Regions from separate parts of the Kribbella sp. NPDC049227 genome, predicted to be linked through region 3. Evidence: riboswitches for the same ligand, from Rfam matches in the RefSeq annotation. Region 3 holds a riboswitch; each other region holds the start of a gene.

Region 1 (7,631 bases), on a different contig from region 3:
TCGTCCAGGCCGAGCGACGTACAGATGTACTGGAAGGTGTGCGTGTGCACGGCCTCCTCGAACGCCTGGCGCAGCAGGTACTGCCGGCACTCGGGGTTGGTCAGCTGCCGGTAGACGGCCAGGACGATGTTGTTCGCGACCAGAGACTCCGCCGTAGCGAAGAAGCCGAGGTTGCGCTTCAGCATCATCCGCTCGTCCTCGGTCAGGCCGTCGCGCGACTTCCAGAGCGAGATGTCGGCCTGCATGGACACCTCGGTCGGCATCCAGTGGTTGTTGCAGGCGGCAAGGTACTTCTCCCAGGCCCACCGGTACTTCAGCGGCAGCAACTGGTTCACGTCCGCCCGCGCGTTGATCATCGCCTTGTCGGCGACCTCGACCCGGGACGCCCCGACGGCGATCTCTCCCAATCCGGTCGTCACTGGCACGCCTCGCAGTCCGGGTCGTCGATGGCGCACACGGCGCCGGTGGGCTCGGGAAGCGCAACGGGTACGGCGTTCAGCCGGCCGTCCGTCCCTTGGAGCGTGGACTTCTCCACATGGGTGGCTGACTGGGAACGCAGGTAATAGGTCGTCTTGAGTCCATACCGCCAAGTCGACCTGTAGAGCTCGTCCAGCGCCCGGCCCGACGGCGCGGCCATGTAGAGATTCAGTGACTGCGACTGGTCGATCCACTTCTGCCGCCGCGACGCCGCCTTGACCAGCCACATCGGGTCGATCTCGAAGGCCGTCGCATACAGCTCGCGCAGGTCGGCCGGGATCCGCTCGATCCCCGCCAGGATGCCGTCGTGGTACTTGAGGTCGGACACCATCACCTGATCCCACAGCCCGCGCGCCTTCAGGTCGGCCACGAGGAACGGGTTCGCCACGGTGAACTCACCCGACATGTTCGACTTCACGAACAGGTTGCTGTACGTCGGCTCGATCGACTGGCTCACCCCGCAGATGTTGGAGATCGTCGCGGTCGGCGCGATCGCCATCACGTTCGAGTTGCGCATGCCGTCGCGCAGCACCTTCTGCCGGAGCGCGTCCCAGTCGAGTTGCTTGCTCTGGTCAACGATCAGGTCGCCGTCCCGCGCCGTCCTGAGCAGCTCGAGCGAGTCGATCGGCAGGATGCCCTGGCTCCACAGCGATCCGTCGTACGACGAGTAGCGGCCGCGCTCGGCGGCGAGATCACTGGACGCCTCGATCGCGTGGTAGCTGATCTGCTCCATCGAGCTGTCGGCGAAGGCCACGGCGGCGTCGGAGGAGTAGGGGATCCGCAGCGCGAACAGTGCGTCGGCGAAGCCCATCAGACCGAGGCCGACCGGGCGATGCCGCTGGTTGGCCCGCTCCGACTCCGCGGTGGTGTAGAAGTTCACGTCGATGACGTTGTCGAGCATCCGGACCGCGGTCTTCACCGTCTCGCGGAGCAGGTCGGCGTCCAGCCCGTCCTCGGTCAGGTGCGCGACCAGGTTGACCGAACCGAGGTTGCAGACCGCGGTCTCGTCGACGGTCGTGTTCAGGGTGATCTCGGTGCACAGGTTCGACGAGTGGACGACGCCGTCGTGCTGCTGCGGCGAGCGGAGGTTGCAGGCGTCCTTGAAGGTGATCCACGGATGCCCGGTCTCGAACAGCACGGTCAGCATGCGCCGCCACAGGTCGACCGCCTTGACCCGCTTGAAGACCTTGATCTCGCCCCGGTCGGCCGCCGCCTCGTACTGCGCGTACGCCGCGGCGAACTCAGGCCCGTACAGATCGTGCAGGTCGGGCACCTCGTTGGGAGAGAACAGCGTCCAGTCGCCGCCGGCCTCGACCCGTTGCAGGAACAGGTCCGGCACCCAGTTCGCCGTGTTCATGTCGTGCGTACGCCGGCGCTCGTCGCCGGTGTTCTTCCGCAGGTCGAGGAACTCCTCGATGTCGACGTGCCAGGTCTCGAGATACGCACACACCGCGCCCTTTCTCTTTCCACCCTGATTCACAGCTACCGCGGTGTCGTTGGCGATCTTCAGGAACGGTACGACGCCCTGCGATTCGCCGTTGGTCCCGCGGATCCTGGCGCCGATCCCGCGCACCGGGGTCCAGTCGTTGCCGAGGCCACCGGAGTACTTGGCCAGCATCGCGTTGTTGCGGATGCCGTGGAAGATGCCGGCCAGGTCGTCCTCGACCGTGGTCAGGAAGCAGGACGACAGCTGCGGCCGGGTGGTGCCGGAGTTGAACAGTGTCGGTGTGGACGACATGAACCGGAACGAGCTGAGCAACTCGTAGAACTGCAGCGCCCGTGCCTCGCGGTCGTCCTCGCGCAGCGCCATCCCCATCGCGACCCGCAGGAAGAATGCCTGCGGCAACTCGAACCGGACCTTGTCGATGTGCAGCAGGTAGCGGTCGTAGAGGGTCTGCAGGGCGAGGAAGGTGAAGTCCAGGTCGCGCTCGGGACGGATCGCAGCGGCGAGCCGGTCCAGGTCGAAGCTCGCCAGCTCCGGGTCGAGCTGCCCGGCTTCGATGCCGAGCTGGATGTAGCGAGGGAAGTAGTGGGCGTACGCGTCGGTCATGTCGGCCTGGCTGGCCTGCCGCGGCTCGCCGTGGACGCGTCCGAGCGCCTCGCGACGGATCTGGTCGAGCAGCAGCCGGGATGCGGCGAAGCTGTACTGCGGCTCGGTCTCGACATACGACCTGGCGGCCATCACCAGCGCGAGCTCGACCTCGTGCTGCGCGATGCCGTCGTAGCAGGAGCCGAGGGTCTCGTCGAGGATCAGCTCGGGGTCGACCGCGTCGAGACCCGTGGCCGCCTCCGCGACGATCACGCGCAGGCGGTCGACGTCGAGCGGCGCCGCGCTGCCGTCGGCCGCGCGGACGGTGAGCGCGGGCTTGTCGGTGATGCCGGACGGGTCGGCCGGGGTGCGGGCCTTGGTGCGCTCCTCGCGGTAGAGGACGTACGCACGGGCGACCTGGTGCTCGCCGGCGCGCATCAGCGCCAGCTCGACCTGGTCCTGGATGTCCTCGACCTGCACGCTGCGGCGGGCGTCACCGCGGCTCGTCAGGGCCTCGACGACCCGGCCGGTCAGGTCGGTCACCAGGTCACGGACCCGGTGGGTGGTGCCCGCCTCGGCGCCCTCGACGGCGAGGAACGCCTTGGTCATGGCGACCGAGATCTTGGTCTGGTCGAAACCGGTGTGGCCGCCGTCGCGGCGTACGACGGTCAGCTGGATCGACTGGTCGGCTGTCGCCGCCCGGGATGAGGAAGCAATCGTCACAGGTGTTGTCTCCAAACGAGTTCGGAGGACCGGAGCCACGCGGAGGGGCGCACGACGGGGCCGGCAGCACCGGCCGGGAACACTGCCGCCACGCCCTGCGACCCACCCGCGAGGTCTCGGACCGCGTGCACCGGCGGTGCACGCGCCGGTGGCAGGTATCAGGACTCGCGGAAGGCTTCCGCTCACCGTTGCGGGGCAGCTCCGGACTCGCACCGGATTCCCCTGTTGCCTCGGCGTGGCCCACATCTCGCAGTACCGGCCACTCCGAACCACCAGCAGTAGTGATGCTAAGTGGCGACCCCTAGATCTTGTGGTAGCGCCACGCCGCGTGTCGCACATCTTGTGGTCCTCGCCCGCAACTCACGCAGCGACCGCGTAGAGATCCTGGAGCGTCATGATCTCCGAGCCATGGTGGATCAACTCCCGATTCAGCCGCAGTACGACGTGACCGAACGGCTCGCCCGCGTCCAGTTCGGTCGCCTGGCTCAGGCCGATCGTCATCACCTGCTCCTCGTCGAGAGCGGCGATCGCGTCCTGCCAGGCCTCGACCCAATGTGTCAGCCACGCCACCGCATCCCGCGCGTTCCCGTGCAGGGTGATGTCCGCACGTCCCTGCTGGCTCGTGCCGAACGTCCACTCCCAGCGCTCGAAGAATGTCTCGGTGAGATGGGCGATCAGCCAGGCGATCGTGCGTGGCCCGCGATGGTCCGGCTCGTCGGGCCACTGCGCGACCCACTCGCCGGACCCGAGTGATCGGAACCGTCCGGTGTAGTGCCGGCGCACGACGGTCAGCGCCTCGCTGCTAGGTCGCCAGAAGTACTGGTCGTCGGTCAACTGCGCGAGCCGGCCGGACAGCACCATCCAGCTGAAGCCGAGCTGGCCCCGGACCATGGCCATCGCCGATGGCCGGTGCAGGATGTCCCAGTCGAACGGCTCTGGCATCATCTCTCCCTGTACGATCGAACATATGTTCGAATTCTTGCTCGCTCGGGAGACGAAAGTCAATGTGCGTGGCGTGTTGGTGCTGGCCTCGATGGGACCGGTCTGCTAGGTGGCTCGATCCGGGTGTCCGCGGCCGGGCTGGCGAAGCGGCGTTCGAGCAGGGTGAACGCGTCGATCAGTTCGGGCGCCTCGTAGACGCGGTTGCGTCGGCCGTCGGTGATCTCACGCAGGATGCCGGCCTCGACGAGCCTCGCCAGACCCTGGTTGGTCGCCTGCTGGGAGCGGTCGACAAGCTGCGCCGCCGCCGCGAGCGTGAGCACCGGCGCGGCGGGCAGTGCCTCGATGAGCAGGTCGGCTGCCGAGCCGCCGCGGACGGGCGCGGCTCGCTCGCGCCATGCGGACTTCAGTTCGGCCGCCGTCTGCTCGAAGCGAGCGGCCTCCGCCGTCGCGTGGCTGCAGGCCATCGCGAACATCCGCAGCCACGGATTCGCCGCCGACCGAGCCTTCGCAGTGGTCGAGCGACCGACATGCCGGAACGCCGTCAGTGTTTCGACGTACTGCATCGCGTGGGTGGCGAGCGACAGCGACACCGGCGGCACGGTTCGCGTGATGAGTCCATCGGCCCGCAGGATCAGGTGAATCAGCGCCCGCCCGGTCCGGCCGTTGCCATCGGCAAATGGATGGATGGTCTCGAACTGCGCGTGCGCGATCGCGGTCTTCGCCAGCACCGGCAGCCGGGACTCCCGGACGAAGGTCATCAGATCCGCCAGCAGGTCGGGCACCAGGTGCGCCGGCGGCGGGACGTAGTACGCCTCGGCGGGGGAGCGGCCGCCGATCCAGTTCTGCAGGAAGCGGACCTCGCCGCCGAACTCGGGTGTGGGGGACTGGGCCATCAAGCGCCGGTGCGCCTCGAGCAGGTGGTCGACCTCGAGTTTGTCGCCGGCCTGGACGGACTCGGTCGCCCAGGTCATCGCGTCGACCGCGCCGAGCACCTCCTCGGCGGTGACGTCGCGCTGCCGGTCCCGCAGTACGTCGGCCTTGAGCAGGCGGCGCGCGCCGACCACCAGCCCTTCGATCTGCGACGACCCGACAGCCTCTGCCCTCAGCAGCAGGCGGGCCAGGGCTTCGCTGTTGGTCAGGACGGCGGCCGTCGCGTCCAGGCGGGCCAGATCGCCGGCGGCGTCCTCCAAGGCCGCGAGGACGTCGTCGCTCAGGTCGAACTCGCGCCCGACCAACGGGTCCGGGAAGTACAGCTCGTACGACCCGCCCAACCGCTCGGCCCGGGTGAACCCGTCCGGATGCCCAGGCCACCGATGCAACTCCACCCGTGCCATACCTCTTATTCAAGCTTATTTCACAACCTTGAACAAGGGGATGCTGCGATCAAGCAGGCGCCGTTCACCCGCTCGCCACCAGAACGCGTCACAATCAGTCCTCCGCCCGGCGTCGCAGGGCGACTACCGAAGGGGCCCCGGCGATGACGGAGACCGAGCCGCAGGACGAGCATTCCGGTCTGCTGCACTCTCTCGGCAAACACCTGCCGCACCACCAGCACCATCCGAAGACCGACGACGTGATCGAGTCGGAGGAGGCGGTCGGCTTCGACCTTGACACCGACTCGGCGCTGCCGCACCCGCATCACCCGGCCGGCAATACGTTCGACCGCGCCAAGGATCTGTCCTACGGTCGACTGCCAGACGACCCCGACGCCTGAGGACGCTTATGCAACTGGACGAGCAGACACTGCGGATGGTGGCCGCCAACGAGGCGGACTGGGATGCGCGGGCGCCGCTGCACGCGGCAAGCCGTTTCTACAGTCAGCCGGCGGAGTTCTGGTTCGCCGACTACGAGTGGGAGGACCTCGGTCCGCTCGAGGGTCGCGACGTACTGCATCTGCAGTGTCATCTGGGGACGGAGACCATCGCTTTCGCTCGGCGCGGGGCGCGGACGACCGGGTTGGACCTGTCGGCCAAGTCGCTCGAGGAGGCGCGGCAGATCGCTGCCGACGCCGGGGTCGAGGTCGACTACGTCCACGCGAATGTGTACGACGCTGTGGAGGCGGTGCAAGGCCGCACGTTCGACGTCGTCTACACGGGCAAGGGTGCGCTGTGCTACCTGCCCGATCTCGAGCACTGGGCGCGCGTGGTCCATGACCTCCTCAAGCCCGGCGGCGCCTTGTACGTCGTGGAGTTCCACCCACTGCTGAACGCGATGCGGCCGGTGTCGCTGCCGGGCGAGTCCGACGACCTGATCATCCGCGCCGACTACCTCGAAGGCCGCGGACCGATCGCCCACGACTCGACCGTGACCTACACCGGCGACGCGGTGCCCGGCCGTCAGACCAGCTACGAATGGATGCACGGCCTGGGTGAGGTGGTCACCACCCTCGCGTCCACCGGCTTCCACGTCACGACCCTGCGTGAATCAGAGGTCCTGCAGTGGCCCCGCTGGCCCAGGATGAAACAGACCGCCGAGGGCTGGTGGCGCCTCCCCGACGACGCCCCACGCATCCCCCTCCTCTTCGCCCTGAAGGCGGTCACTCCGCGCTGAAGCCGGTGCGCCAACTGGGGTGAAGCGGCGTCCAACCGCGCGAGCGGGCCAGGGCGTTGTCGGCGCCGCGCTCCCACGGTCTGCGACCCGACGCCAGGGCCGGAGCCGGGGCTCCCACGGACGCTGCGAAGACGGGGAGCCATTCGCGCGTCGGTGCCGGTTCGTCGTCGACCACGTTGACGGCGCCGCTCGGCCAGTTCAGGGCGTCGACGGCAGCCCGTGCCGCGTCCTCGACATGGAGGAACGAGAAGACACCATCGCCCTCGATGAGGCCGCCGAAGAACGCGGCACCGGGGTGATCGGCCGGCCGTTCGCTCCGTAGTACGTCGTCCGCCAACCCGCCGCGGCGCAGCCACGTGCCCGGGCCATAGAGCAGTCCGTACCGCAGGACGACGTACTCCGGGAGTTCGGCCGCCCCGTCCTCCAGCGCGCGGATCGCGGACACCGTCGTACCGCGCGGGTCCGGTGCCGACTCGTCCAGCGGGGTGGTCTCCACGGCCGGTCCAGCACCGGCTTCGTAGGCCCAGGCGATCGATTGCGCGACCATCTTGGGTACGGCGGCCTGGCGGGCCGCGTCGACGAGGTTGCGGGTGCCGATGCGCCGGATCCGGCCGTTGCCACCCGGGGCGCCGCTGCTGAGGTCGGTCAGTTGATGCATGATCACGTCGGGCGCAGCAGCCGCGACCGCAGCCTTCACCGCATCCGCGTCGTACACATCGAGTTGTACGCCGTGAGCCCCGGCCGCCCGCAGTTGTTCGAGCCCCGCATCGGAGCGGGTCGTCCCGATCACCTGATGCCCACCCTCGATCAGGCGCGGGACCAACTGTCGTCCGATCACTCCGGTCGCGCCGGCAATCATTACCTTCACGACTGTCACGGTAGGGCCTGAAATGCCCAGTGGATTGGGCCA
Region 2 (7,631 bases), on a different contig from region 3:
TATCAGGTGCCCACGGCAGGTTTCAGCTTCGGGCTGTCCGGGCGGCCTCGACGAGGTGTCGCAGGGCGGGCGCGACCTCGTCGTAGGTGCGGGTTTTCAGGCCGCAGTCGGGGTTGATCCAGAGGCGGGCGGCGGGGACTGTGGTGAGGGCGTGGGCGATCAGGTCCGAGAGTTCGTCGCGGGTGGGTACGCGGGGCGAATGGATGTCGTACACGCCTGGCCCGACGCCGCGGCGGAACCCGGAGGCGGCCAGGTCGCCGAGGATCTCCATGCGTGACCGCGCGGCCTCGATCGTGGTCACGTCGGCGTCCAGTCCGTCGATCCCGGCGATCACCGCACCGAACTCCGAGTAGCACAGATGCGTGTGGATCTGGATCTCGGCGGACGCGCCGCCGGTGGCCAGCCGGAACGCACCGACCGACCAGTCCAGGTACGCCTTCTGCTCCGCCGATCGCAATGGCAGCAACTCGCGCAGCGCGGGTTCGTCCACCTGCACGATCCTGATCCCGGCCGACGCCAGGTCGGCCACCTCGTCCCGCAGGGCCAGCGCGACCTGATCGGCAGTGATGGCGGCGGGCTGGTCGTCGCGGACGAAGGACCAGGCCAGGATCGTCACCGGCCCAGTCAGCATCCCCTTCACCGGCCGCTCGGTCAGCGACTGCGCGTACGACGCCCAGCGCACGGTCATCGGCTCGGGTCGTGACACGTCGCCGTACAGGATCGGCGGCCGGACGCACCGGCTGCCGTACGACTGCACCCAGCCGTGCTTGGTGGAAGCGAAGCCGTCCAGCTGTTCGGCGAAGTACTGCACCATGTCGTTGCGCTCGGGCTCGCCGTGCACGAGCACGTCCAGTCCGAGTTCTTCCTGCAGGCTGATCACCCGCGCGATCTCGGCCCGCATCCGCTCGTCGTACGTCGCCTGGTCGATCCGGCCGGACCGCAGCTCGGTGCGGGTTCGCCGGAGGTCCGCGGTCTGCGGGAACGAGCCGATCGTGGTGGTCGCGAGATCCGGCAACCCGATCGACTCCTGCGCGGTCCGGCGTTCGTCGTACGGCGCTCGCTGCCGATCCTCGGGCCGGATCGCGGCGACCCGGTCGCGGACCGCCTGCTCACGAGCGAGGCCGGATTCCTTCAGCGGGCCGCGGGACGGACTGTCGAGGTTCACCAGTACGCCGGGCTCGTCCTCGCTGAGCGCACGGCCGAGCCGGACTACCTCGTCGACTTTCTGCCGCGCGAACGCGAGTCGCGCCCGCACCTGCGGATCAAGCTCGTCCTCCGCATCCACGTCGTACGGCAGGTGGAGCAGCGAGCACGAGGTGGAAACCGCGAGCCGGCCGACGGAGCCGAGCAGCTGCACGCAGGTCGACAACGCTTCACCCAGGGGAGTGCGCCAGACGTTCCGGCCGTCGACCACCCCGGCGAAAACGGTCTTCCGTTGGAGGGCAGGCAGGACGGCCAGTCGGTCGACCAGTCCAGGAGTGGACACGAGGTCGACCGCCAGCCCTTCGACCGCGGTGGACGCGAGCACCGGCAGGGCAGCACCGGGATCTCCGAAGTACGTCGCGACCAGGAGACGCGGGCGTTCGGTGAGCTTCGCCAACCGGTCGTACGCGCGACGAAGAGCGTCGAGCTCAGCCGGTGTGCGGTCCTGGACCAAGGCCGGCTCGTCCAGCTGCACCCAGTCAGCTCCCGCGGCATCGAGCCTGCCGAGCAGTTCGGCGTACGCCTCCAGAAGACGGTCGAGCAGGCTGAGTGGTTCGAAGCCCGGAGTTGTGGATTTCGAGAGCAGCAGGAAGGTCAGTGGTCCGATCAGGACCGGGCGGGTTTCCACGCCGGCTTCTCGCGCGGCCGCCAGGTCCTCCAGTGGCTTGGCCGGGTCGAGCCGGAACACCGTGTCGTCGGTGAGCTCGGGGACCAAATAGTGGTAGTTGGTGTCGAACCATTTGGTCAGCTCCAGCGGCGCGACCTCGGCGTGGCCACGCGCCATCGCGAAGTACGTGTCGAGTCCGGAGCGATCGAGGGCGCGGAAGCGCTCGGGAATGATCCCGAACAGCTGCACATGGTCGAGCATCTGGTCGTAGTACGAGAAGGTGTTGCCGGGGAGAACGTCGAGTCCGCGGCCGGCCAGGTCGCGCCAGGTGGCGGCGCGCAGTTGGTGGGCGGTCGCCTCGAGTTCGGCCGCGTCGCTGTCGCCGGACCAGTACTTCTCGACGGCCTTCTTGAGTTCGCGGTCCGGGCCGATGCGCGGATAGCCCAGCACTGTCTTGATGGTGTTCACGTCTCTCTCCTCGCGAGCGTGCCAGGGATCGGCGGGGTCGCGGAGACGCCGGACGGGTCCTCCCACGAGACCACCGATCCACCGCGCACCGGGTGGTGCGCGGACCGGCGGCAGGTCTTCGGACTCACGGGCAGTCCGGTCGGTCCGACCGGTCGGCCTACTGGCCGTCGCTTCCCGGACGCGGGCGTCCAGTGCTGTCTGACGGCTGTCGTTCCCGTTCACCGCTGCGGGGCAGTCCCGGATTCACACCGGGTTCCCTCTTGCCTCGCCTCGTCGTCGACCACCCGACCAGGCGAACCGTCGGCAGTGCCGAGCGTACCCCGCGGGCACCGCGACGCGCCGGACGGCGAGACGAACACCACTCGCGCGATGCCCGCCGTCGACGCGACGAAACCCCGGGAGCGATTCGCCGGAAGGTTTCGTTGGTGGACGTGCCGATTGTCTTGCGTTGTCAACGGGGGAAGGGTTTTCCGGCCTTCGACCTGTGGGCAGAGTCACGTCGGCATCGTGAGACCAGTGTTCAACTGGACTGGTTTTTGGGCTTACTCTGAGAGCAACGCCCCCGCCACTGGAGTCGATGGGCCAGCGGGCCACCTCACCGCGCTCAGAAGCACCGCCCGAACCTCAGGGAGTGATCGTGCCGAAACTCGTCTACGACTTCGCCGAAGGCAACAAGGACATGAAGGAGCTGCTCGGCGGGAAGGGGGCGAACCTGGCCGAGATGACCAACCTCGGCCTGCCGGTGCCACCCGGATTCACCATCAGCGCCGAGGCCTGCCGGGCGTACCTGGCCACCGGCTCGGTGCCACCGGAGTTGGCCGACGAGATCGACCACCACGTCGACGTACTGCAGCAGAAGATGGGCAAGAAGCTCGGCCAGGCCGACGATCCGCTGCTCGTCTCGGTCCGGTCCGGCGCCGCCGTGTCGATGCCCGGGATGATGGAGACCGTTCTGAACGTCGGCCTGAACGACGACTCGGTGAACGGGCTCGCGCATCACTCCGGCAACCCGCGGTTCGCCTGGGACGCGTACCGCCGGCTGATCCAGATGTTCGGCAAGACCGTGCTCGGCATGGACGGCGACGTGTTCGAGGACGCGATCGAGGCGGCCAAACAAGCCAAGGGCACCCGCAACGACCTCGACCTGGACGCGGACGACCTGAAGCGCCTGGTCGAGACGTTCAAGCAGGCCGTCCACGAGCACACCGGCCGCGAGTTCCCGCAGGATCCGCGGACCCAGATGGACCTGGCGATCGAGGCCGTCTTCGGCTCGTGGAACTCCGAGCGCGCGATCCTCTACCGCCGGCAGGAGCGGATCCCGACCGATCTCGGTACGGCGGTCAACATCTGTTCGATGGTGTTCGGCAACCTCGGCATGGACTCCGGCACCGGCGTTGCGTTCACCCGCGACCCGTCGAGCGGTCAGCCCGGTGTGTACGGCGACTACCTGCAGAACGCGCAGGGCGAGGACGTGGTGGCCGGCATCCGCAACACCGTCCCGCTGGCGGACCTGGAGCAGATCGACAAGACGTCGTACGACGATCTGATGGCGATCATGGCCAAGCTCGAGGGGCACTACCGCGACCTGTGCGACATCGAGTTCACCGTCGAGCGCGGCAAGTTGTGGATGCTGCAGACGCGGGTCGGCAAGCGGACCGCGGCGGCCGCGTTCCGGATCGCGACCAGCCTGATCGACGAGGGCGTGATCGACACCGACGAGGCGCTGAAGCGCGTGAAGGGTGCGCAGCTCGCGCAACTGATGTTCCCGCGGTTCGACGCGGATGCGGACACCGACCTCATCACCAAGGCGATCGGTGCGTCGCCGGGTGCGGCGTCCGGCACGATCGTGTTCACCTCGGCCGCCGCGGTCGAGGCCGCGGACCGCGGCGAGAAGGTGATCCTGGTCCGGCGCGAGACGAACCCGGACGACCTGCACGGGATGATCGCGGCGCAGGGCATCCTGACCAGCCGCGGCGGCAAGACCTCGCACGCGGCCGTGGTCGCCCGCGGCATGGGCAAGACCTGTGTCTGCGGCGCCGAGGAACTCGACGTGAACGTTGCCCAGGGCACCATCAAGGTGAACGGCACGGTGATCGAGGCCGGCGAGACGATCTCCATCGACGGGACCACCGGCGAGGTGTTCCGCGGCGAGGTTCCGGTGGTCGCGTCCCCGGTGGTGCAGTACTTCGAGGGTTCGCTGGCTCCCGAGTCGGGCGACGAGCTCGTGGCCGCGGTGCACCGGTTGATCACGCATGCGGACGAGGTACGGCGGCTCGGCGTACGGACCAATGCGGACACCGCGGACGACGCGGCCCGGGCGCGGCGGTTCGGGGCCGAGGGGATCGGGCTGTGCCGGACCGAGCACATGTTCCTGGGCGAGCGGCGCGAGGCCGTCGAGCGCCTGATCCTGGCCGACAACGACGGTGATCGCGATGCGGCGCTGGCCGAGCTCGAGCCGTTGCAGCGCGGCGACTTCCTGGAGTTGCTGGCCGCGATGGACGGGCAGCCGGTGACGATCCGGCTGATCGACCCGCCGCTGCACGAGTTCCTGCCGTCGATGGAGGATCTGGCGGTCAAGGTCGCGCTGGCCCGCGAGCGCGGTGAGGACCCGGGTCACGATGCCGCGCTGCTGACGGCGGTCGAGCGGCTGCACGAGGAGAACCCGATGCTCGGCCTGCGGGGTGTGCGGCTGGGTCTGGTCATCCCCGGGCTGTTCGCGATGCAGGTCCGGGCGATCGCGTCCGCGGCCATCGAGCTGAAGCAGCAGGGCAAGGACCCGCAGCCGGAGATCATGATCCCGCTGGTCGGCGCGGTCCAGGAGCTGCACCTGGCCCGGGACGAGGTGGAACGGGTGATCGACGAGCTGGGCGTCGAGTGGGACATCCCGATCGGGACAATGATCGAGCTGCCGCGCGCGGCGGTGATCGCGGACCAGATCGCCGAGGCGGCCGACTTCTTCTCGTTCGGCACCAACGACCTGACCCAGACCACCTGGGGGTTCAGCCGCGACGACGTCGAGGGCGCCTTCTTCTCCCGCTACCTGGAGAAGGGCATCTTCGCGGTGTCGCCGTTCGAGTCGATCGACCGGGAAGGTGTCGGTGCGCTGGTCCGTACCGGCGTCGACCGCGGCCGCGCCACCAAGCCGGATCTCAAGCTCGGCATCTGTGGTGAGCACGGCGGCGACCCCGACAGCATCCACTTCTTCCACGAAGCCGGCCTCGACTACGTCTCCTGCTCACCGTTCCGCATCCCGGTGGCCCGTCTCGAAGCCGGTCGCGCGACCCTGGACTGACTCCGTCGCCGCCCGGTTGTGGGGCTTGACAGCCGGGCGGCGTGACGGACGGTGCGGGTGTTCGGCGCATCGCTGGCCGTGATCGGACATTCCGTCACGAAGCGTCACGGGCCTGAACTGTCCGCAGCAATTCTCTTTACCAAACCCTTGCGTAGCGGCGGTCCGAGTGGTGAAAATGTCCGGGCGGGAAGGGAGATCACTCGTCGACTTTCGGGTCTGACCTGAACCAGCCGCTGTGGCGGCTCGTGACTCCCTTTCCGCACCAAATCCCTTGCAGAGCAGGCCAGGTAGGGTTTCTGCCATGGCCCAATATGTCGTGCAGCTGCGCTTCGATCCTGCCCAGACCGACCGCCGGATGGAGGTCCGTCCGGCCCATCGCGAGTACCTCACCGAGCTGAAGGCGGCCGGCAAGCTCGTCGCCGCCGGACCCTTCGCCGACCAGACCGGCGCGTTGCTCGTGTACGACGTCGCCGACGAGACCGAGCTCCGCGAGATCCTCGCCAAGGACCCCTACACCCCGGCGAACGAGTACGAGATCGCCACCCTCGCGGAGTGGCAGCCGCTGTTCCCGCTGAGCTAGAGCTCCGCGCCTTCGAGGTCCAGGTGGTCGACGTACGCCCACAGCCAGACCAGCGGCGCGAGCACCAGCTCGGGCTCGCCGTCCTCGTCGGCCACGAACACCATTGACGCCTCGCCGTTGGAGATGTCCTCGATCACCGCGTCGCAGACCTCGATCGCGGCCTCGAACGGCAGCAGCCGGGGCCCGTTCTCCCAGCGCGGCTGGGGGAGCGGGAGCACCGGTGCCTCGTCGGTGCCGTCGAGCTCCACCGAGACCTTCTGCAGCTCTTCGTACAGGTCGTAGGTGATCAGCCCGGCGAGCGGACGCCCGTCGAGACCGATCAGGTACGGATCGTCGGAGCCTTCGCGGAAGTTGTCCCGCAGGTCCGGGAACGCCGCCTTGAGGTCGGTCGCCTCCAGGTACGGCGCCTCGTCCAGCTCCTCGTCCTCGACCTGGGTCAACCCGCTGCGCATCTCGTCGAACTGGTGCAGCAGCGTGTTCAGCTCGTCGTACGCACCGCCGCCGGGAGCCTTCTGCGCCCGTGCCTCCAGGTCGCGCAGGTGCTCGAGCAGGTCGTCCTCGAAGTGCAGCTCGTACCGCGGCAGGCCGGGCTCGCGGCCGGCGTTGATCTGGGCGACCAGTTGCGTCGACACCGGACCGAGCCGCTCGGCCAGGACCTCCAGTGGCGTGGTCGGCTTCTCCTCGTCGTCGTGCGCGCAGGAGTCGTCGTCGACCTTGCCGCCCTCGAGCGCGAGCAGCACCTGGAACGCCGGGAACGCGACCAGCGCCGCGGTGGCCATCATCCCGTCGCCGATCAGCATCAGCGGGTTCGCACCGGCTTCGGTCCGGCGCAGATGGTCCGGCATCAGTACGGCGGCCTGCTCGACGTTCACCTGGCTGGCCAGGGACGACAAGCCGTGCTCGGCGTCGACGCCGAGCAACTCGACCAGCCGCTCCGAGCTCATGTCGAAGTTCGAGCGCAGGTAGTACCGCAGCCAGCCGGCGTCGACCGGGTTGGCGAGCAGTTCCGCGACGCGGGCGCGGAAGTCGGCCAGGTCGGCAACGGCGAGCACCACGAGGACCGGCTGGTCACCGTCGCCGATCACCAGGGGCCGGGTGTCACCGTTCTGGAACCCGTCGATCACCTGGTGCAGGCTGTCCGCAGCCGCATCGAGTGGCCACGACTCCGCCTCGAACTCGTTCACCACCGCGGCGGAGGTGTCATCGGGCATCTGCTGGTCCTCTCCGGGTGGCGGCGGGAGTTGGGGTAACTCTAGGCGGCGGTGGTTTCGACGGACGGTGAGGGGCCCGTCCGGGGGTCGGTGGGAGCATCGGCGTGACATTGGCTACGCTGGCAACGGCGGGTCGATGCAGAGATATCTCACATGTGAGATATGGTCCGGCGCATGACCGATGACTACCTGAGCCGGATCGGAAATCTCATCCGGGACGCCCGCAAGCATCGCGGCTGGACACAGACGCAACTCGCGGAAGTACTGAAC
Region 3 (7,631 bases):
CAAGGCGGCGTTCGACACCCCGGACCACAAGCAGTGGACCTACCTGCCGGGTGCGGTACCGGGGCTTCCGCTGACGGAGCTGACTCCGGCCCAGCAGCAGTTGGTGGAGCGGCTCGTCGCGATCGGGTGCAGCGAGCGCGGTGTGGCCGACGTCTGGGCGGTGTGGGACGCGGAGATCATCGTGCGCGGGATCCCGGAGCTCCCGCCGTCGCGGGAGTGGGAGGGATCCGTCGTCGCCGACCGGTACTACCTCCGCGTCCTGGGTGATCCCGCCGGGACGGAGCCGTGGGCCTGGCGGCTGAACGGTCACCACCTGGCCTTGCACGTCACGCTCGTGGACGGGGCGATCTCGTTCACCCCGCAGTTCCTCGGGTCGAACCCGGCCGAGGTCCGGTCCGGGCCGCAGGCCGGCCGGCGTTTCCTCGCCGCCGAGCAGGACCTCGGCTTCCAGCTCCTGCACGCGCTCGAGCCGGCCCAGCGTGAGGTCGCCGTCGTCTCACCGGAGGCACCCGACGACATCCTGACCCGGCACGACCCGGTCGCCGACGCCAAGCTTCTCCACCAGGGCCTCGCGTACGGCGACATGACCGCGGAACAACGGCAGTTGTTCAGCCTCCTCATCGGCCAGTACGTCGGAAGGGCCGCCGGACCGATCGGGTTGCAGACCTGGCAGGACATCACCGACCAGGGCATCGAGCGCCTCAGCTTCGCCTGGGCCGGCGCGACCGAACCAGGCATCGGCCACCGCCACTACTACTCGATCGCCGGCCCGACGTTCCTGGCCGAGTACGACAACACCCAGGACGACGCCAACCACATCCACTCCGTCTGGCGAGACCTCCGCAACGACTGGGGCACCGACCTCCTCGCCGCCCACTACGCCCTGCACCGCTGAGGACCGCCAGGCCATCACAACCGCCGCCGTCCCGGTGCCGCCTCCCTCACGCAGGCACCGTCGGGGCGATTGTGATGGTGTGGCGGTTCGGGTCGTCGGATAGAGTCGCGCCCGTCAAGCGATGGCATGGGTAGGAACCCGGTGTGAGTCCGGGACGGTCCCGCCACTGTGACCCGGCGCCGTAGTCAGGCGTAGGGGAGTCAGGAACTGCCGCTGTCGCACCTCCGGACGGGGCGTGGACACCCCGAGGAAGGACCGGTCGCGCATGCCCGCGAACCTCCTGCTGCTCTCCACCGCCGACACCGATCTGCTCGCCGCCGCCGAGGCGGACGCCGGGTGGAAGGTCGCGAACCCCGCCCGGCTCGACCTCGCCGACCTGACCCCGTTGCTGGACGCGGCCGAGATCGTCGTGGTCCGGTTGCTCGGCGGTCGCCGGGCCTGGGAGGACGGCCTCGACGCGGTGCTCGCCTCCGGCAGGCCGGCGGTCGTGATCAGTGGCGAGGCCGCGCCAGACGCCGAGCTGATGTCGTTGTCGACCGTACCTGCGGGCGCGGTGACAGAGGCGCTGGCCTACCTGCGCGAAGGCGGCTCCGAGAATCTGCGCAACCTGGCCGGCTTCCTGAGCGACACGCTCCTGCTGACGGGCGACGCGTTCGACCCGCCCCGCACACTCCCGGCGTACGGCGTCCGCGGGACGTTCGTCGAGGATGAGCGGCCGGTGGTCGGGATCGTCTACTACCGAGCACACGAGATCTCCGGGAACACGGCCTTCGTCGATGCGCTGGCAAGTGCGGTCGAGGCCGCCGGCGCGCAGCCGCTGCCCGTGTACTGCGGGTCGCTCCGCGGACTCGACCCGACCAGCGATGAGAACGCCGGACTGTTCGACCTGCTGCGGAAGTGCGACGTCCTCGTCACGACTCTCCTCGCTGCCGGCGGGTCCGTCGCGGCCAACGCGAGCGCGGGCGGCTCGGACGATGCCTGGGACGCCGGAGCGCTCGCGTCCCTCGACATCCCGCTGATCCAAGGCCTCGCGCTGACCTCGACCCGCGAGCAGTGGCTGGCCAGCGACGCCGCGATCAGTCCGATGGACGCCGCGACCCAGGTGGCGATCCCCGAGTTCGACGGGCGACTGATCACGATCCCGTTCTCCTTCAAGGCGTACGACTCCGACGGTCTGGCCCGCTACGCGCCGGACCCGGAGCGGTGTACCCGGGTGGCCGGGATCGCGGTCGCGCATGCACGGCTCCGCCACGTGCCGAACCGCGACAAGCGACTCGCGCTGGTGCTGTCGTCGTACCCGACCAAGCACGCCCGGATCGGGAACGCGGTCGGCCTGGACACTCCGGCCTCGGCGGTCGTCCTGCTCGGTCAGCTCCAGGCGGCCGGGTACGACCTGGGCGATCTCGACGTGAACGAGTTGGAAGGCGACGGGCTGATTCACCGGCTGATCGCGGCGGGCGGTCACGACGTCGACTGGCTCACCGACGAGCAGTTGGCCAACGCCGTCGCGAAGATCCCGCGGTCGGTCTACCAGCAGTGGTTCGGTCGCGTCCCGGAGTCGTTGCGCGAGGCAATGACCGGGGCGTGGGGTGAGGCGCCCGGTGAGCTGTACGTCGACACGTCCGGAGACGAGCCCGCGATCGCCTTGGCGGCGCTGCGCTTCGGGAACGTCGTACTGATGATCCAGCCGCCGCGCGGCTTCGGGGAGAACCCTGTCGCGATCTACCACGACCCGGACATGGCGCCGTCGCATCACTACCTGGCGGCGTACCGCTGGCTGGAGGCCGCGCCGTCGGACGGCGGCTTCGGTGCGCACGCGGTCGTCCACCTGGGCAAGCACGGCACGCTCGAATGGCTGCCGGGCAAGGGGATCGGGATGGCGGCCGGCTGCGCGCCGGACGCCGTCCTCGGGAATCTGCCGATGGTCTACCCGTTCATCGTCAACGACCCCGGTGAGGGGACGCAGGCGAAGCGGCGCGCGCACGCGACCGTCGTCGACCACCTGGTCCCGCCGATGGCGCGGGCCGAGACGTACGGCGACATGGCGAAGCTGGAGTATCTGCTCGACGAGTATGCGACCGTTTCGGCTCTGGACCCGGACAAGGTGCCGACGCTGCGTGCGCAGATCTGGACCCTGATCCAGGCCGCGCAACTGCATCACGACCTGCATACGTCCGAGCGGCCCGAGGACGACGACTTCGACGAGTTCGTCCTGCACCTCGACGGCTACCTGTGCGAGATCAAGGACGTCCAGATCCGCGACGGTTTGCACATCCTCGGTGGTGCACCGGCCGGCGAGGCACGGGTCAACCTGGTGCTCGCCGTACTGCGTGCGCGGCAGCTCTGGGGCGGGTCGTACTCGATTCCCGGTCTGCGCACCGCGCTGGGGGAGACGTTCGGAGTCGACGAGGCGGCCATGCTCGCCGATCCCGGCCGGGCCGTGCCGGAGCTTGCCGAGCTGGCGACGCTCGCGGATCTGCCGGCGGTGAGTGGCGCCGACGGTGTCGACCTGCTGGAAGCCGTCGCGCGCAAGCTCGTCGTCGGGATGGAGACGCTGAGCTGGGAGGCCGCGAAGGTCCCGGTCGTCGTGATCGAGGTGCTCGGGCGGTCGTCGGAACAGGTCGAGGCGTCGCTCACCTTTGCCGCCGAGGAGGTCGTGCCGCGGCTCGCACGCACCGGTGACGAACTGACGAACGTACTGCGCGCCCTGGACGGCCGCTTCGTCGAGGCAGGTCCGTCCGGCTCGCCGACCCGCGGTCTGGTCAACGTGTTGCCGACCGGCCGCAATTTCTACGCTGTCGACCCGAAGGCGATCCCGAGCCGCAACGCCTGGGACGTCGGGGTCGCGCTGGCCGACTCGCTGCTGGCCCGGCACAAGGCCGAGACGGGGGAGTGGCCGCGGTCGGTCGGCCTGACGGTCTGGGGTACGTCGGCCATGCGGACCCAGGGCGACGATCTCGCCGAGGTGTTGTGGCTGCTCGGCTGCCGCCCGGTCTGGGACGACGCGTCACGGCGGGTCACCGGCTTCGAGGTGGTCAGCCTGGAGGAGCTCGGCCGGCCGCGGGTCGACGTGACGATCCGGATCTCCGGGTTCTTCCGGGACGCGTTCCCGCACGTGGTCACGCTCCTGGACGAGGCGGTGCGCACAGTCGCCGCTCTGGAGGAAGGGGCTTCGGACAACTACCTCCGCGCACACGTGGACGCCGACGTTGCGGCCGGCAACGACGTACGGTCGTCGACCGCCCGGGTGTTCGGCTCCAAGCCGGGCTCGTACGGCGCCGGCCTGCTGCCGCTCGTGGACGCGCGGAACTGGCGGACCGACGCCGAGCTTGCCGAGGTGTACGCGGTCTGGGGCGGGTACGCGTACGGCAAGGGCCTCGACGGCGCCGAGGCCCGCGGTTCGATGGAACGCGCCTACGCCCGAATCCAGGTGGCGGCGAAGAACGCGGACACTCGCGAGCACGACATCATGGACTCCGACGACTACTTCCAGTACCACGGCGGCATGATCGCCATGGTCCGTCACCTCACCGGGGCCAACCCCAAGGCGTACGTCGGAGACTCCGCCGTACCGGCGCAGGTGAAGACGCGGACCCTGGAGGAGGAGACCAAGCGCGTCTTCCGGGCCCGGGTGGTGAACCCGCGGTGGATGACGGCGATGCGGCGGCACGGGTACAAGGGCGCCTTCGAGATGGCCGCGACCGTGGACTACCTCTTCGGGTACGACGCGACCGCCGGCGTGGTCGACGACTGGATGTACGAGACGCTGACAACGGAGTACGTCGCCGACCCCGAGATAGCGGAGTTCTTCCGCAAGTCCAACCCGTGGGCGCGGCACGGCATCGCCGAACGCCTACTCGAGGCAGCCCAGCGAGGGCTGTGGGCGGAACCGTCACCGGAGGCGCTGGAGACGCTCCGCAGCGCAGTACTTGAGACGGAAGGCGATATCGAGGACCGCGGCTGACGTCCTGTGATTGGGTGGGGGTATGGCGCCTCCACAGTTGAGAGTCCTGATCACCAACGACGACGGTTACCAGGCTCCGGGGATCCGGGCGCTCGCACCCGCGATCGCCGCGCTCGGACATGAGGTGCTCGTGCTGGCACCGCTGTACGACGAGAGCGGCGTCGGCTCGGCGCGTGCCGGGATGGTCGGGCGGCCGATCCGGACGGCGACGTTGGAGGAGAACGGCGTCACCTACATCGGCGTCGACGGTACGCCGGCTCTCGCGGTGACGCTGGCGTCCGTCGGGGCGTTCGGGCGGGCTCCGGATGTGGTGTTGTCGGGGATCAACCGCGGCCACAACATCGGCGTACCGATCTTCCACTCCGGCACGGTCGCGGCGGCGCTGACCGCGGCGGGGCAGGGGTTGTCGGCGGTGGCGATCAGCATCGACTCCGAGGACCCGGACCACTGGCCGACAGCGGCCGCGGTGGCGGCCGAGGCGCTCACCTGGATCGTGCCGGAGCCGGCCGGGACGGTTGTGACCATCAATGTCCCGGATCGCCCGCTCGACCAGCTCAGCGGTGTCCGGCACGCCTCGCTGGCACCGATCAAGCGTTCGCGCGTCGCCGGAACCACCGCTCCGACTGGCGAGCCGATGATCGAGCTCGAACCACCCCTGCCCAACCCAGTGGCCGACTCCGACGAGGCGCTCCTGAAGGCCGGGTACGTCACCGTCACCCCGATCGTCGGCATCCGCGAGGTCAAGGACGACGCGGCCGCCACCGCCCTCGCGAAGCGCCTCTCCTAGAGGTAACCGAGCAGGTCCGCGTTCGATCCGACGGGCTGTCCGTCGGGCCCGGTCAGCATGTCCTCCAGCCCGACCCGTACGTCGTACCCCTGCGCCGAGGCCCACCGCAGTACCGGCCAGGCCCACTCGCCCTCGCCATGCACCAGCACGTCTCGCGTCGGCAGCACAGCGAGCACCGCCTGAGCCGCTTCCACGCCATCCGCCCCTGGCGACACGTCCGGAATCGCCTCGACCAGCACCCGCACCACCGGACCACCCCAGGCGAGGTACTTGTCAGCGGCCGCAGGCGTGAACAACCCAGCCTCAACCCCGATCCCACGCGCGATCAACAACTCCGCAAGCTGCTCCGCGCCGTACTCATGAAAGTTCACACTCGCAAAATCCGGCCCGCGCTGCCACTCGCCGATCAGCCGCAACCTCGCCGCCAACTCAGGCACGATCTCCTCCCGTGTAGACACCCCGACCGGCACGCCAGGACAGGTCACACGCACGGCCTCCACCGCGGCCCGGATGTCGTCCCACCACAGGCTCTCGCGCTCATCACCTCCCCGCGGATGCAGATGCAACGCCAGCGCTCCCGCCCGCACCGCAGCCGCACCTTCCGCCGACAACTCCGCCGGAGTCACCGGTACGCCGGGGTGCTCCGCTCGCGACCGGTCACCGTTCAGGCACGCCTTGATCAGCACGGCCCCAAGCTACCTAAGGGGGGTACGCCGCGGATCTGAGGTGGACTGCCCGATGTGGCGACTCCTGGCCCGGCCGCACGGTGAATGAAGACGGCGATCCGCGCCGTGAGGAGGAACCATGAACCACATCCACACCCTCGTCGCCGTACCTGCGCTGACCCTCGGCATCACCGTGGCGGCTGCATCCCAGGCATCGGCGCGCGAGATCTATCCCGAAGGCGACTACCGGCAGCCTGTCGTGGTCGTCCACGATCCGGGCCCGACGATCGAGGTCGACGACAACGTCGCCGAAGGTCTCCAGGCCGGCGCCAGCGCCATCGGTGGGGCAGGTATCGCCCTGGCTGCCCTCTGGGCGTACCGACGTCGCCATACGGTCCACCTTCACTGACCAGGCAGCCGCCGCTCAGCCAGAGCGGCGGCTGCCACCCGGCTCGTGGTCCCGGTCTTCCGCAGGATGTTCGAGACATGAACACTGACGGTCTTGTCGCTGATGAACAGCTCCTTGGCGATCTCGGAGTTCGACCGCCCGGCCACGAGAAACGCCAGCACCTCCCGCTCCCGCCCGGTGAGCACCGCCAGCCGTGGGTCGTCGACTGCCGGCTCGACGGCGACCGGGACTGGCGAGCTCAGGTCGACTTTCGAGCGCCGCGCCAGTGCTTCGATCTCGTCCTGCAAGGGCCTGGCGCCGAGCTCGACCGCGCACTGGTGAGCCTGACGCAGGAGGTCTCGTGCCTCCGGCGAGCTCCGCCCGCTGATCAGCTCAGCCTCGGCGCACCGCCATTGGGCGACCGCCTGATCCCACCGATTTCCCACGACACCGCAGGTCTCCACGGCCCGTTGCCAACGCTCGGACTGATCCGGCGTGTCCTGGCACCGCCCCATCTCGGCCGCGAGCAGCGCCTGATTCATCGCCTGCACGTCGGACCCACCCATGCCGTCGGCAAAAGGTTTGGACGGCCAGCTGTCGACAGCGCTGCCGACCGCCTCCACCGCCGCTGCCACTCCGGCGGGATCGCCGATGTCCCGAGCAGAGCGGGCGGCCTCCGCAGCCGCAAACGCGAAAGCCGGAAGGGCCTCGTCGTCCCAGGGGTCTGGCTCTTGATCCTCGGCTGTCAGGCGGGGGCGTGCCCAGGCCACGGCGTCCGCGGGCTTGCCTTCCGCGGTCATCAGCTCGAGGCCGGCGGCAGTGATGTCCGGACGGAGGGGGTTGAAGTCGTCGGAGATCAGTTCCAGCGCGCGATCGAAATGCTGCCGGGCTTCCGTGACCCGGCCAGACCTCACAGCCAGCAGGCTCGCGGC

Evidence for each region. Region 3 has a riboswitch for cobalamin ahead of cobN (cobaltochelatase subunit CobN). Riboswitches for the same ligand answer to the same signal wherever they lie in the genome.
Region 1: linked by a shared signal. The riboswitch ahead of ACGFH6_RS43040 (ribonucleoside-diphosphate reductase subunit alpha) and the one ahead of cobN (cobaltochelatase subunit CobN) in region 3 are both predicted to bind cobalamin.
Region 2: linked by a shared signal. The riboswitch ahead of metE (5-methyltetrahydropteroyltriglutamate--homocysteine S-methyltransferase) and the one ahead of cobN (cobaltochelatase subunit CobN) in region 3 are both predicted to bind cobalamin.

The regions. Positions count from the first base shown of each region.
Region 1 covers NZ_JBICST010000012.1:120,755-128,385, forward strand. Annotated here, with positions in the region: gene ACGFH6_RS43035 (ribonucleotide-diphosphate reductase subunit beta) at 1-455, opposite strand, end outside; gene ACGFH6_RS43040 (ribonucleoside-diphosphate reductase subunit alpha) at 416-3,229, opposite strand; cobalamin riboswitch at 3,362-3,518, opposite strand; gene ACGFH6_RS43045 (DinB family protein) at 3,590-4,171, opposite strand; gene ACGFH6_RS43050 (Fic family protein) at 4,231-5,505, opposite strand; gene ACGFH6_RS43055 (hypothetical protein) at 5,649-5,885, shown strand; gene ACGFH6_RS43060 (class I SAM-dependent methyltransferase) at 5,894-6,721, shown strand; gene ACGFH6_RS43065 (NAD-dependent epimerase/dehydratase family protein) at 6,708-7,580, opposite strand.
Region 2 covers NZ_JBICST010000007.1:626,156-633,786, forward strand. Annotated here, with positions in the region: gene metE (5-methyltetrahydropteroyltriglutamate--homocysteine S-methyltransferase) at 23-2,278, opposite strand; cobalamin riboswitch at 2,370-2,595, opposite strand; gene ppdK (pyruvate, phosphate dikinase) at 2,916-5,570, shown strand; gene ACGFH6_RS32555 (YciI family protein) at 5,872-6,150, shown strand; gene ACGFH6_RS32560 (hypothetical protein) at 6,147-7,361, opposite strand; gene ACGFH6_RS32565 (helix-turn-helix domain-containing protein) at 7,536-7,631, shown strand, end outside.
Region 3 covers NZ_JBICST010000003.1:821,742-829,372, forward strand. Annotated here, with positions in the region: gene ACGFH6_RS16115 (DUF3500 domain-containing protein) at 1-895, shown strand, start outside; cobalamin riboswitch at 962-1,125, shown strand; gene cobN (cobaltochelatase subunit CobN) at 1,161-4,859, shown strand; gene surE (5'/3'-nucleotidase SurE) at 4,882-5,646, shown strand; gene ACGFH6_RS16130 (3-keto-5-aminohexanoate cleavage protein) at 5,643-6,332, opposite strand; gene ACGFH6_RS16135 (hypothetical protein) at 6,451-6,720, shown strand; gene ACGFH6_RS16140 (AAA family ATPase) at 6,714-7,631, opposite strand, start outside.